2 regions of the Erythrobacter aureus genome follow, and region 2 is predicted to be linked to the other one. Evidence: riboswitches for the same ligand, from Rfam matches in the RefSeq annotation. Region 2 holds a riboswitch; the other holds the start of a gene.
What was found. Region 2 has a riboswitch for cobalamin ahead of DVR09_RS11670 (TonB-dependent receptor plug domain-containing protein). Riboswitches for the same ligand answer to the same signal wherever they lie in the genome.

Region 1 (4,414 bases), 760 kb from region 2:
AGCACCCGGCAACGTCCGGCATGCAGCTGTCTTTCCCGCTCTGGCAGCAGGACTATGCGCTGCTGCTCGCTAAGCTGGCCGCATCCGGCGCGATATGCGCGATCAGCGCAGTACGACACGATCTCGAAAGCGTGTCTGTCGGCGACATCTTCGATGCGAATTGCGTCGCTAAACTGCCGCGCGGGATCGACGCTTTCGGCGAGAATGGCGAGTTCCATACGCGCGTGACCTTCGACCAGGGCAGCTGACTGCCCGGCCGCAGTGCGATCGGGCAGGCAGTCAGACATGCGCTAGAACCGAGCCCGCGCCCCAATCACGGCGGAGCGACCCGGCGTGGCGAAGCTGAAGACGTCTTCGTACTCTTCGTCGAGCGCGTTTTCGATCCTCCCGAACAATTCGACGCTTTCGCTCAACGCGTACCGCATGTTTACACTCAAGAGCAGGTAATCGTCCAAGGCGACGCGCACCGGAACAAAAGACGGGTCGATAAAGGCAACATCCACCGCATCGCCATTGTAGCGGGCGACGATCGTGACGCCGCCACGATCGCCCGATGCCTGCCAATCGACGGCGAGGCTGGCGGTATGAGCAGGCCGCCGCACTTCCTCGACGCCGTTCTCCCGCGCGTGGAGATAGGTGTACATTCCGTCGACCCGCCAGGCCTCGCCGAATTGTGCCGTCGCGAATACCTCCACGCCGCGCTGTGTCGATATCGTGTCCCGGTTGGCCGGTGAGGCAATGAAATCGGGCGGCGGGAAAGTGGTAAAGATTTCGCCGGTAAGCTCGTTTTCGAAGTAGGTCGCGCCGAGCAACAAGCTATCGCCAAACAAGCCTTGCTCGATCCCGATTTCCCAGCCCCCGGACCGCTCCGGCTCCAGATCGACATTGCCGATGAAGCGTCCATCGACGAACCCGAACATTTCGTAGAAGGAGGGGTTCTTGACTCCGGAGCCTGCCGCTGCGCGGAGCCGGGTCGCAGGCGTGACGCGATAACTGCCCTGCACGCGATACGTCGTCGTGTCGGCGAAACGCCCGTTCCAATCGCGGCGAAGCGATGCACCAACGCTGACCGCGTCAGCTATGAACAACTCGTACTGGCCGACAAGGCCGGCACTGTCGATCTGCCTTAGCCCGGTGAAGGCGAAACCCGAAGGGTCGGTGTTGCGAAACCTTTCGCGCTCGATATCGACCGCAACGGTGGCACGATGTTGCAAGCGGTCATCGCCGAAGCGTAGCGTGCTTTCATACGAAGTCTTCAGCCGCTGGCCCTCGCTGCCGAAGGATCGTCCGGCGGCGTTGAAACCGTCACGACGGGTATCGGCGATCTGGCCTGAGAGCGCATGCGTCCACCGTCCGTCGAGCAGACCCAACTCGCCACGCAGCAGCGCATAGATCGCTTCGTTCTCGAACCGGTTGCCCGGGGTGTCGATCTGGAAACCGAAAGTCGGGCTTGCAGGGTCATTGTCGCTGTCGTTGAACTCGCCCTCGGCGCTCGCATACCGCACCACAGCGGTCAACCGCGTGTTCGCCGAAGGCAACCAGTTGGCTTTGGCCGAGAGTGAGCCGGTATCGCTGGACAGGTCACGCGTCCCGCCGCGCGCACCCGGCGTGCCATCGGTGCTGTTGAGAGTAGCCGACAAAGCGTAATCCAGTGCGCCCGCTGCGCCTGCAAGCCGGGCCGCCGCATTGACCGTGCGGAAAGAGCCTGCCTCGATCCGCACAGTAGTACCGGGCGCATCGCGCCCCGACAGCGTGCGATAGTGGATGACGCCGCCGATGGCATCGGATCCGTAGAGCGCGCTTTGCTGCCCGCGCAGCACTTCAACCCGTGCCGCCTCGTCCGCGATCAGCGTGCCGAAGTCGAACTCGCCGGCGAAGGGATCCGAGACCTCGATTCCATCGACGAGAACGAGCGTGTGATTGCCCTCGGCGCCGCGAATGCGGACTTGCGTTTGCCCCGGAACGCGGCTGACCGCGATCCCCGGCACGTCGCGCAACACATCGGAAATTGTCCGTACCTGACGGTGGTTAAGCATCTCATCGCCGATTACCGTGACCGAACCACCGATGCGATCGGTCGCAATCGGTTCGGGCGACCGGGTGCCGGTTACAATCAGCACATCTCTGGGCGGATCGTCCGCTTCGGTAGCAGATTGGGCGAAGGCCGCGCTGGGCAGGCAGATGGCTGCCAGAAAAATTGAACGATATACCGGTTTCATGAAATATGCACTCCTCGGCGCCGAGCGAGAAGGCCGGATCCTCCGCAAAAGCGGCCGCGCGCGCAGGTCGGCGGACGCGAGCGCCAGCCTGCGGGTCACGGTGCGGCTCCGGCCGCCAGTCGCCGCTCAGACGAAGAGTTTCGCGCCCGGCCAATCCCTGAACCAAGGCAAGAGCGACCCGTGCCCGTCGGTCTCCTGGCTCGCGGGTCGTCGCCCGGAGCGCACCTTCCCAGGCCGAGAATATCGGCCCAGTGGCACGGGATCGTCCCGCTTGCGCTCCGCGCTCGTCGCTTACAGTTGCAGGGACAGCGGCAGAATTGGCTCGAAGAACCTCACTGCCTTCCCGTTACGGACGCGGTCAGCGACAGTTGAACAACCATCGCACGGACTGAATATTTGTAGCGCCCACAAGGAGCAAGAAAATTTTGAGATCAGAGCATTGCGACCTTTTTCGGGCCGAAAGCGGACCGTCTGCTTTTGGAAAGAAACCGGACCTGGCTATAGGCCAGCCATTAGTTTCATTAGGTCTGCAGCGCTGGGCGGGGCTTACCATGAACTGTGGGATCATTGATCGAACAGTGCCCGCCATCGTCACGAAAGAATCCGGCGGCGCGCTTGCTTCTAGTCATTCTCAAACAGGGTATGGGACCATCCTCATCGTTCTTGCTGCATGTCGCGGAACACTTAACGACAGTCGATGTTTCGCCATAATGAAAAATAAACTTTTGGCGGCGAGCGCCGCATCCGTCCTTCTCGCAACGCTGGCCGCCTGCGGGTCGAACGACAGCACGTCTGCGCAAGACGATGTCGCGCATGCCGCGGAGTCACCTCCGATCGCAAACGCAGAGGGCGCTGGGACAGTCGAGCCGAAGAAACGAGCGTCGGAGTCCGCATCCGCGACCACGGTCGCATCTTCTTCGGTTCTTGATGCCGCACGCGAAAATTGCACCGCGGATCTTTATGAACTGGCCAACCGTGCGGAGACAGAAATCACTGTCTTGGAAAGCGCATCGACCCCCACCGGAGCAGCAGTTAGCCTGATGATCGATGGCGCGGCGGCACCGTGGTCGTGCACCACCGACGACAGCGGCAATGTAAGAGACCTCTACTACAGCGCGAAGGAAGGATAGCGGCGCCCACCTTCAACGATGGGTCATGTAGGTTTCGACAAATTCGAAGCGGAAGATACCTGCATCCGCCGGGCAGGAATTGATCTCCGCCGGATCGCAGATTTGCGTTCGGCGGACGGCAATCACCGCGCCTTGGCCTTCGCGATGCGAATACCCTTTGATCGTGTCGTAGAACAGCCCGCCATTGACAATCAGGCAGCTCTGGACCGGTCCATGGCCGAAATCGCATGACGCTGTTTGCGGGGCGATGTCGAACAGGATGACACGCATATCGCCTACAGTACCGTTTGCCTCATCGCGTCTGAAGTTCTTGCCTCCCCACAGACACGTGCTCGGGTAGCCCTCGCTTACCGCGCCTCCGCGCAGACGGCATCCTTCGAAAGTCTCGAGCAGGTCTAGAGGGATTGCGTCGAGGCTGACCTGTGGTGGCGAGCCTGTGGTGCTGTCGGCACAACCGGCCAGCAGCACCATAGCCGATAGCATGGACAGTGCTTTTGCGACTTTGCTCGCGATCACCCTGCCCGCCGTTTCCGGATTACTTGCCCGGATTGGCGACGTTGCATCGCGCGCGGATGACCTCTTCATCCTCGGTCGCACTGTCGTCCAGCGGGCTTTCGATCAGCATCGCCTCGTCGTCCTTTTCCCAGTACACCAGCAGCATATCCGGGGTCAGGCCCTGTTCGGTGCTGTACTTGCTGCCTGAGCCGCTCGGAACCAGATAAAGCTGATACGTCTTGCCGTCGATTGCCAGATCCACTCCGCCATCGGGACCGAGATCGTCACGATAGGTCGCCACGATCGTGCTGCCATCGTCGCAAACAAGGGTGCCGGTCTGGGTCTCGTCCGTGTTTTGCTCGGCAGCTTGCTCTGCGGTGCCAGTTGCGGTCGCTGAGGGATCCTCGGCGGTCTCCTGCGCTTCGCATCCGGCAAGGGCGAGAGCTCCGGCCATGACTAAGAAGGCGTTGGTGATGTTTGGTCTTTTCATTCGAAATTCTCCGTGAAGGTAGGGCGCAATCACTTGTGCTTGCGGACGAACAGCGATGCCAGCAGCATCACTATGCCGAG
Region 2 (4,414 bases):
GCGAGCCGAAGGCCGGTGGTGCGATCTTCCGTATCGACATAGCTATAGACAGCCGAGAGACGCAGCCCCCTCGCGATGTCGAAACCGGCCTCGGCTTCGATACCCTGGGCTCTTGCGCGGTCCGTGTTGTCATAGGTGCCGAAAGGCCGATCGGCGCAGATACCGCCGGTGATGCCGAAACAGGATACGAACCCGATCAGATCCTCGCCGTCTCGGCGAAAGGCGGTAAGTGCCAGGTGCGTACCTTTGCCCCTGCTGCCCTTTTCCAATCCGATATCGAGACTGGTACTTTCTTCGGGTTGCAGCTCCGTATTGCCGTAATTCGACAGCAACTGAAACAATGTCGGGGCCTTGAACCCTTCACCCAGGCTTGCCCGCAGGCGCCAGTCGCTGCCAAAGCCGTAGGAGACATCGGCCCCGTAGCTCGCATTGCTGCCGAACAGCGAATGATCGTCTACGCGCGATCCGATATGCGCCGCGAACCGGCCCATCACGAAGCCGAGCTGAACATAGGCGCCGAAGATATCCGCCTCGCCATCGGGGCTGAAGCTGGCCGAATAGTCGGTCCATTCCTGTTCCGCGCCGAAGGCGACGGTGACAGGCCCGATGGCGCGGTATTCGCCGCGCAGGCTGAGCCTTTCGGAGCGACCATCGGAGGCGAAAGTGGTCGCGCCGTCGGCATCGAGATTGTCGCGCTCGGTATCCGACAGACCGTAGGAGCCCCTCAGCGTGAGATCGTTGCCGTAATAGGCGAAACCCACATCGCCCCAGAGGCGGCGCGTTTCCTGCGTGTCGAGCGTGTCGGAAAACGCGAAGGTCGGCGGCGGGAAACCATCGAGATCGAGATCGCCCTCGCTCCAATTGGCATGGGCGAAGACTTCGAGATTGCTGGCCAGATCGACGAAGACCTGTCCGCCCAGGGCAAGCTGTTCGAAGCCGTCGCGCTCCGTACCCGATGCAGCGGTCGAAAAACCATCGGTGCGATACCACGATCCGGTCAGACCAGCGTAATATCCATCACCGCCGATCCCGCCTGCCGCGCTGGTGAACAGCGTGTCGCGCGAGCCATATTCCGCATTGCCCAGGAAGCCGGTCTCGCCCCGCGTGGAGATATCGACAACCCCGCCAATGGCATCCGATCCCCAGATCGTGCTGTTGGACCCGCGCAGAATATCGAATTTGCCCGCTGTGCCGAGCAGGAGATTGCCGAAATCGAATCCGCCGCCGGGCGCGGCCGGATCGGCCACCCGGACGCCATCGACCAGTACCAGGACCTGCTGCGAATTCGCCCCGCGCAAATTGACCCCGGTAAAACCGCCATTTCCGCCATTGCGGCTGAACGATAGCCCAGGCGTGCGGCGCAAGACGCGGGTGGCATCGGCCCCCTGAACACTATCGATCTCTTCGCGGTCGATAATCGTCACGGCCTGCCCGGTATTGGCGATAGCGGTGCCCAGGCCGTTGGCGGTTACAGTAATCGTGGGCCGGACGGAATCCGCAAGGACGACGTCGGATTGGTGGACGGCACCGTCTTGCGCCTGAGCGGCCACGGAAATCGAGGAAACAGTCAAGAAAAAGAAGAATTTACGCACAAGAACTCCCATCATAGACGAAGTGCCGTCCATGACGGGAAAGGGCGGAATTGCGCCTTTCCGCGTTTGCCACCGGTACACCCCGCCCGTGGCCGAACGACGGTCAAGGGCAGGTCTCCTGGCTCCCGGATCGACACTCTCCCGCCGCCTTCCCGCCCTTCGACTAGCTCAGGACAGTGGCATATGGCGGGATCGCTCCCCGGTCACAGTTGCGGGGGCAGCGAAGGATTTCCCGTTCCGCCTTACGGCGGCCTTGGGTCACCTTCTTCCCTCTTCGGGCCTGTGCAAACAGGCCAACCCGTGACTCGGCGGCCCGATTAGCCTGCGATTTTGCATTGCACAAGATCGGTCTTCGTTAAGCATTGCGGTGCTAAGGTGCCGAACAACCCGCATGTATCGCCAGGCCCGAAGCCGGGGGCGATGGTCCCAAACCGGGATGGACCGCACGCGAAACTGTTGAATCGGCTGCAATTAGGCTATGTTACGGGGCTGATGAAAGGAAACGCTTTGACCGCACGCGAAAGGGAGGCCGGATCGGCAAGGCGCGCCAGCCGCGCGCCGTCCTCTCGCGTGTCTCGCCTCACCGAAAAGCGCCGCAAGCGGCACCAATTGCTGGCACGCGGCGGTATTCTGGCAGCGGCCATCGCCCTGCCCACAGTGGCCGCACAGGGTCAGTGGTCGGACTTCAAGCAGGCTCTGGGATTGGCCGAAGAACGTGTCGCGCTTACCCCGATGCCGTTCGAGACGGCGGGAGAAAGCTTCCCCGGATCCGCTTTCTACTATCTCGAGGATGCGCCGCGCCTCGCCACCGATCTTTCCGATCTGCGGGAGGCGGAGGGGCAACTCGAAACCGTCGAGTTCGCGGACAGTCACGGTGCGGGGGCGGCCGCGCAGGCCTTCCGCCAGGCCGGCAGCGGTCTCGACAAGGCCCGCGCGCTGCAATGCCTATCGATGGCGGTCTATTACGAAGCGGCAAGCGAGAGTTTCGGGGGCCAGCAGGCAGTGGCACAAGTGGTGCTCAACCGGGTTGCCCATCCGGCCTATCCAGCCAGCATATGCGGCGTGGTATTTCAGGGGTCGGAGCGGACGACCGGGTGCCAGTTCAGCTTTACCTGCGACGGATCGCTGCAGCGCAAGCCTTCGCGCAGAGCCTGGGCGGTGGCGCAATCGATCGCGCTGGGTGCGCTGGCGGGCGAGGTCTACAAACCTGTGGGGCTCGCGACCCATTACCACACCGATTATGTAAACCCCTATTGGGCGGCCAGCCTCGATTTCATCGGCGCGATCGGCACCCACCGCTTCTATCGCTGGAAAGGCGGCGCGGGAACGGCGGGTGCCTTTACCGACACCTATGCCGGCAGCGAACCGCTGGCCGCGCCCAATGTGCGGCGCGCGCAGGCCGAAGTGCCCGGCCCGGTTCGCCCCTCCCCGCCCTCGAACGCCGCAATCGCCCTCGATGCGCGGCCCGCCGCCACACCCGTAGGCGCGGCTACCACGCCTTCGGAGCACGAGGATACGCTGCCGCAATCGGGGCGCGTGCGCGATGAATACGCCAATTCGGGCAAATGGATCGCCGAACCCGGCAAGAAATGACATTCTGCGGGGGGAGGGTGAACGGCGTTTACACTCGGACAACCATGTCGCGGAACCGATGCTTAGTGTCGACCAGCTAGGGCACTGCAGTCAGCCCAGTCGCTTCACGAGGTCAGAGGCAATGCCCCTACATTTCGCCGCCGCCCGTTCCACCGCACACTCGCCGATTGCCCGCGCGCTGGCCAAAAAGGCGCATGCACGCGCTGCCAACGACAATGGCGACATCGCCCATATCCTGGCGCGCAAATCGAACTTCGACCATATGATGCGAGCCGCGCTACGGCATTTCGCCGAACACGGGCTGGGAGCGGCCGAGGCTGCGCGCCAGCAGGCGGAACAGGCGTATTCCGACGGCGACCGCGAAGCCTATGACTGGTGGCTGGGCGTATGCCGCACACTCGACCGGCGGCTAGCCAGGCAATTGGAAGATAGGATCGCGATCGAGACCCTGCTGGCGCGCTGATCCCCGGCGTTGCCTTGCCCGTCCGCATTCCGGGCGGCCACGCGGCAATCGCGCCTTCGGCCGGTTTCCACCGGATCGAGCCCTGCCGACCGACGCGGCAGGAACCTTGCCGGACACCAAGCGTCAAGACAGGAAGCACTGCCAAAACTCCGCCCTTATTGCAATTGCGAACTATTTGCAAAGATAGTTCGCAGCCTATACTTATTGCTGGTTGCAATCCCGTCCTCACGGGCCTAGGCCGCACTCGCAATCGACCGGGTGCCGTGCTTCCTTTGCGGGACACATGAAGCGCGGCCCCAATTATGGTCCGGGCATCATCATTGTCCCGCACGGCAGGAACAAGGACGCTACCCTCCATGGCACGCAAGAAGATCGCCCTCATCGGCTCCGGTATGATCGGAGGCACCCTCGCCCACCTCGCGGCGAAGAAGGAAATGGGCGACATCGTCCTGTTCGACATCGCCGAAGGCATGCCGCAGGGTAAGGCGCTCGATCTGTCGCAATGCGGCCCGATCGAAGGCTTTGACGCCAAGATCACCGGCACCAATGACTATGCCGACATTGCCGGTGCCGACGTGGTCATCGTCACCGCTGGCGTGCCGCGCAAGCCCGGCATGAGCCGCGACGACCTGCTCGGCATCAACCTCAAGGTGATAAAGTCGGTCGGCGAAGGCATCAAGAACAACTGCCCCGACGCTTTCGTGATCTGCATCACCAACCCGCTCGACGCGATGGTGTGGGCGCTGCGCGAATTTTCCGGCCTGCC

Region 1: linked by a shared signal. The riboswitch ahead of DVR09_RS08015 (TonB-dependent receptor plug domain-containing protein) and the one ahead of DVR09_RS11670 (TonB-dependent receptor plug domain-containing protein) in region 2 are both predicted to bind cobalamin.

What each region holds. Positions count from the first base shown of each region.
Region 1 covers NZ_CP031357.1:1,626,145-1,630,558, reverse strand. The annotation lists gene DVR09_RS08020 (Dph6-related ATP pyrophosphatase) at 1-248, shown strand, start outside; gene DVR09_RS08015 (TonB-dependent receptor plug domain-containing protein) at 291-2,219, opposite strand; cobalamin riboswitch at 2,388-2,612, opposite strand; gene DVR09_RS17135 (hypothetical protein) at 2,645-3,349, shown strand; gene DVR09_RS08005 (DUF4377 domain-containing protein) at 3,362-3,865, opposite strand; gene DVR09_RS08000 (MliC family protein) at 3,885-4,334, opposite strand; gene DVR09_RS07995 (DUF3955 domain-containing protein) at 4,364-4,414, opposite strand, start outside.
Region 2 covers NZ_CP031357.1:2,390,375-2,394,788, forward strand. The annotation lists gene DVR09_RS11670 (TonB-dependent receptor plug domain-containing protein) at 1-1,607, opposite strand, end outside; cobalamin riboswitch at 1,684-1,909, opposite strand; gene DVR09_RS11675 (cell wall hydrolase) at 2,100-3,185, shown strand; gene DVR09_RS11680 (hypothetical protein) at 3,307-3,648, shown strand; gene mdh (malate dehydrogenase) at 4,005-4,414, shown strand, end outside.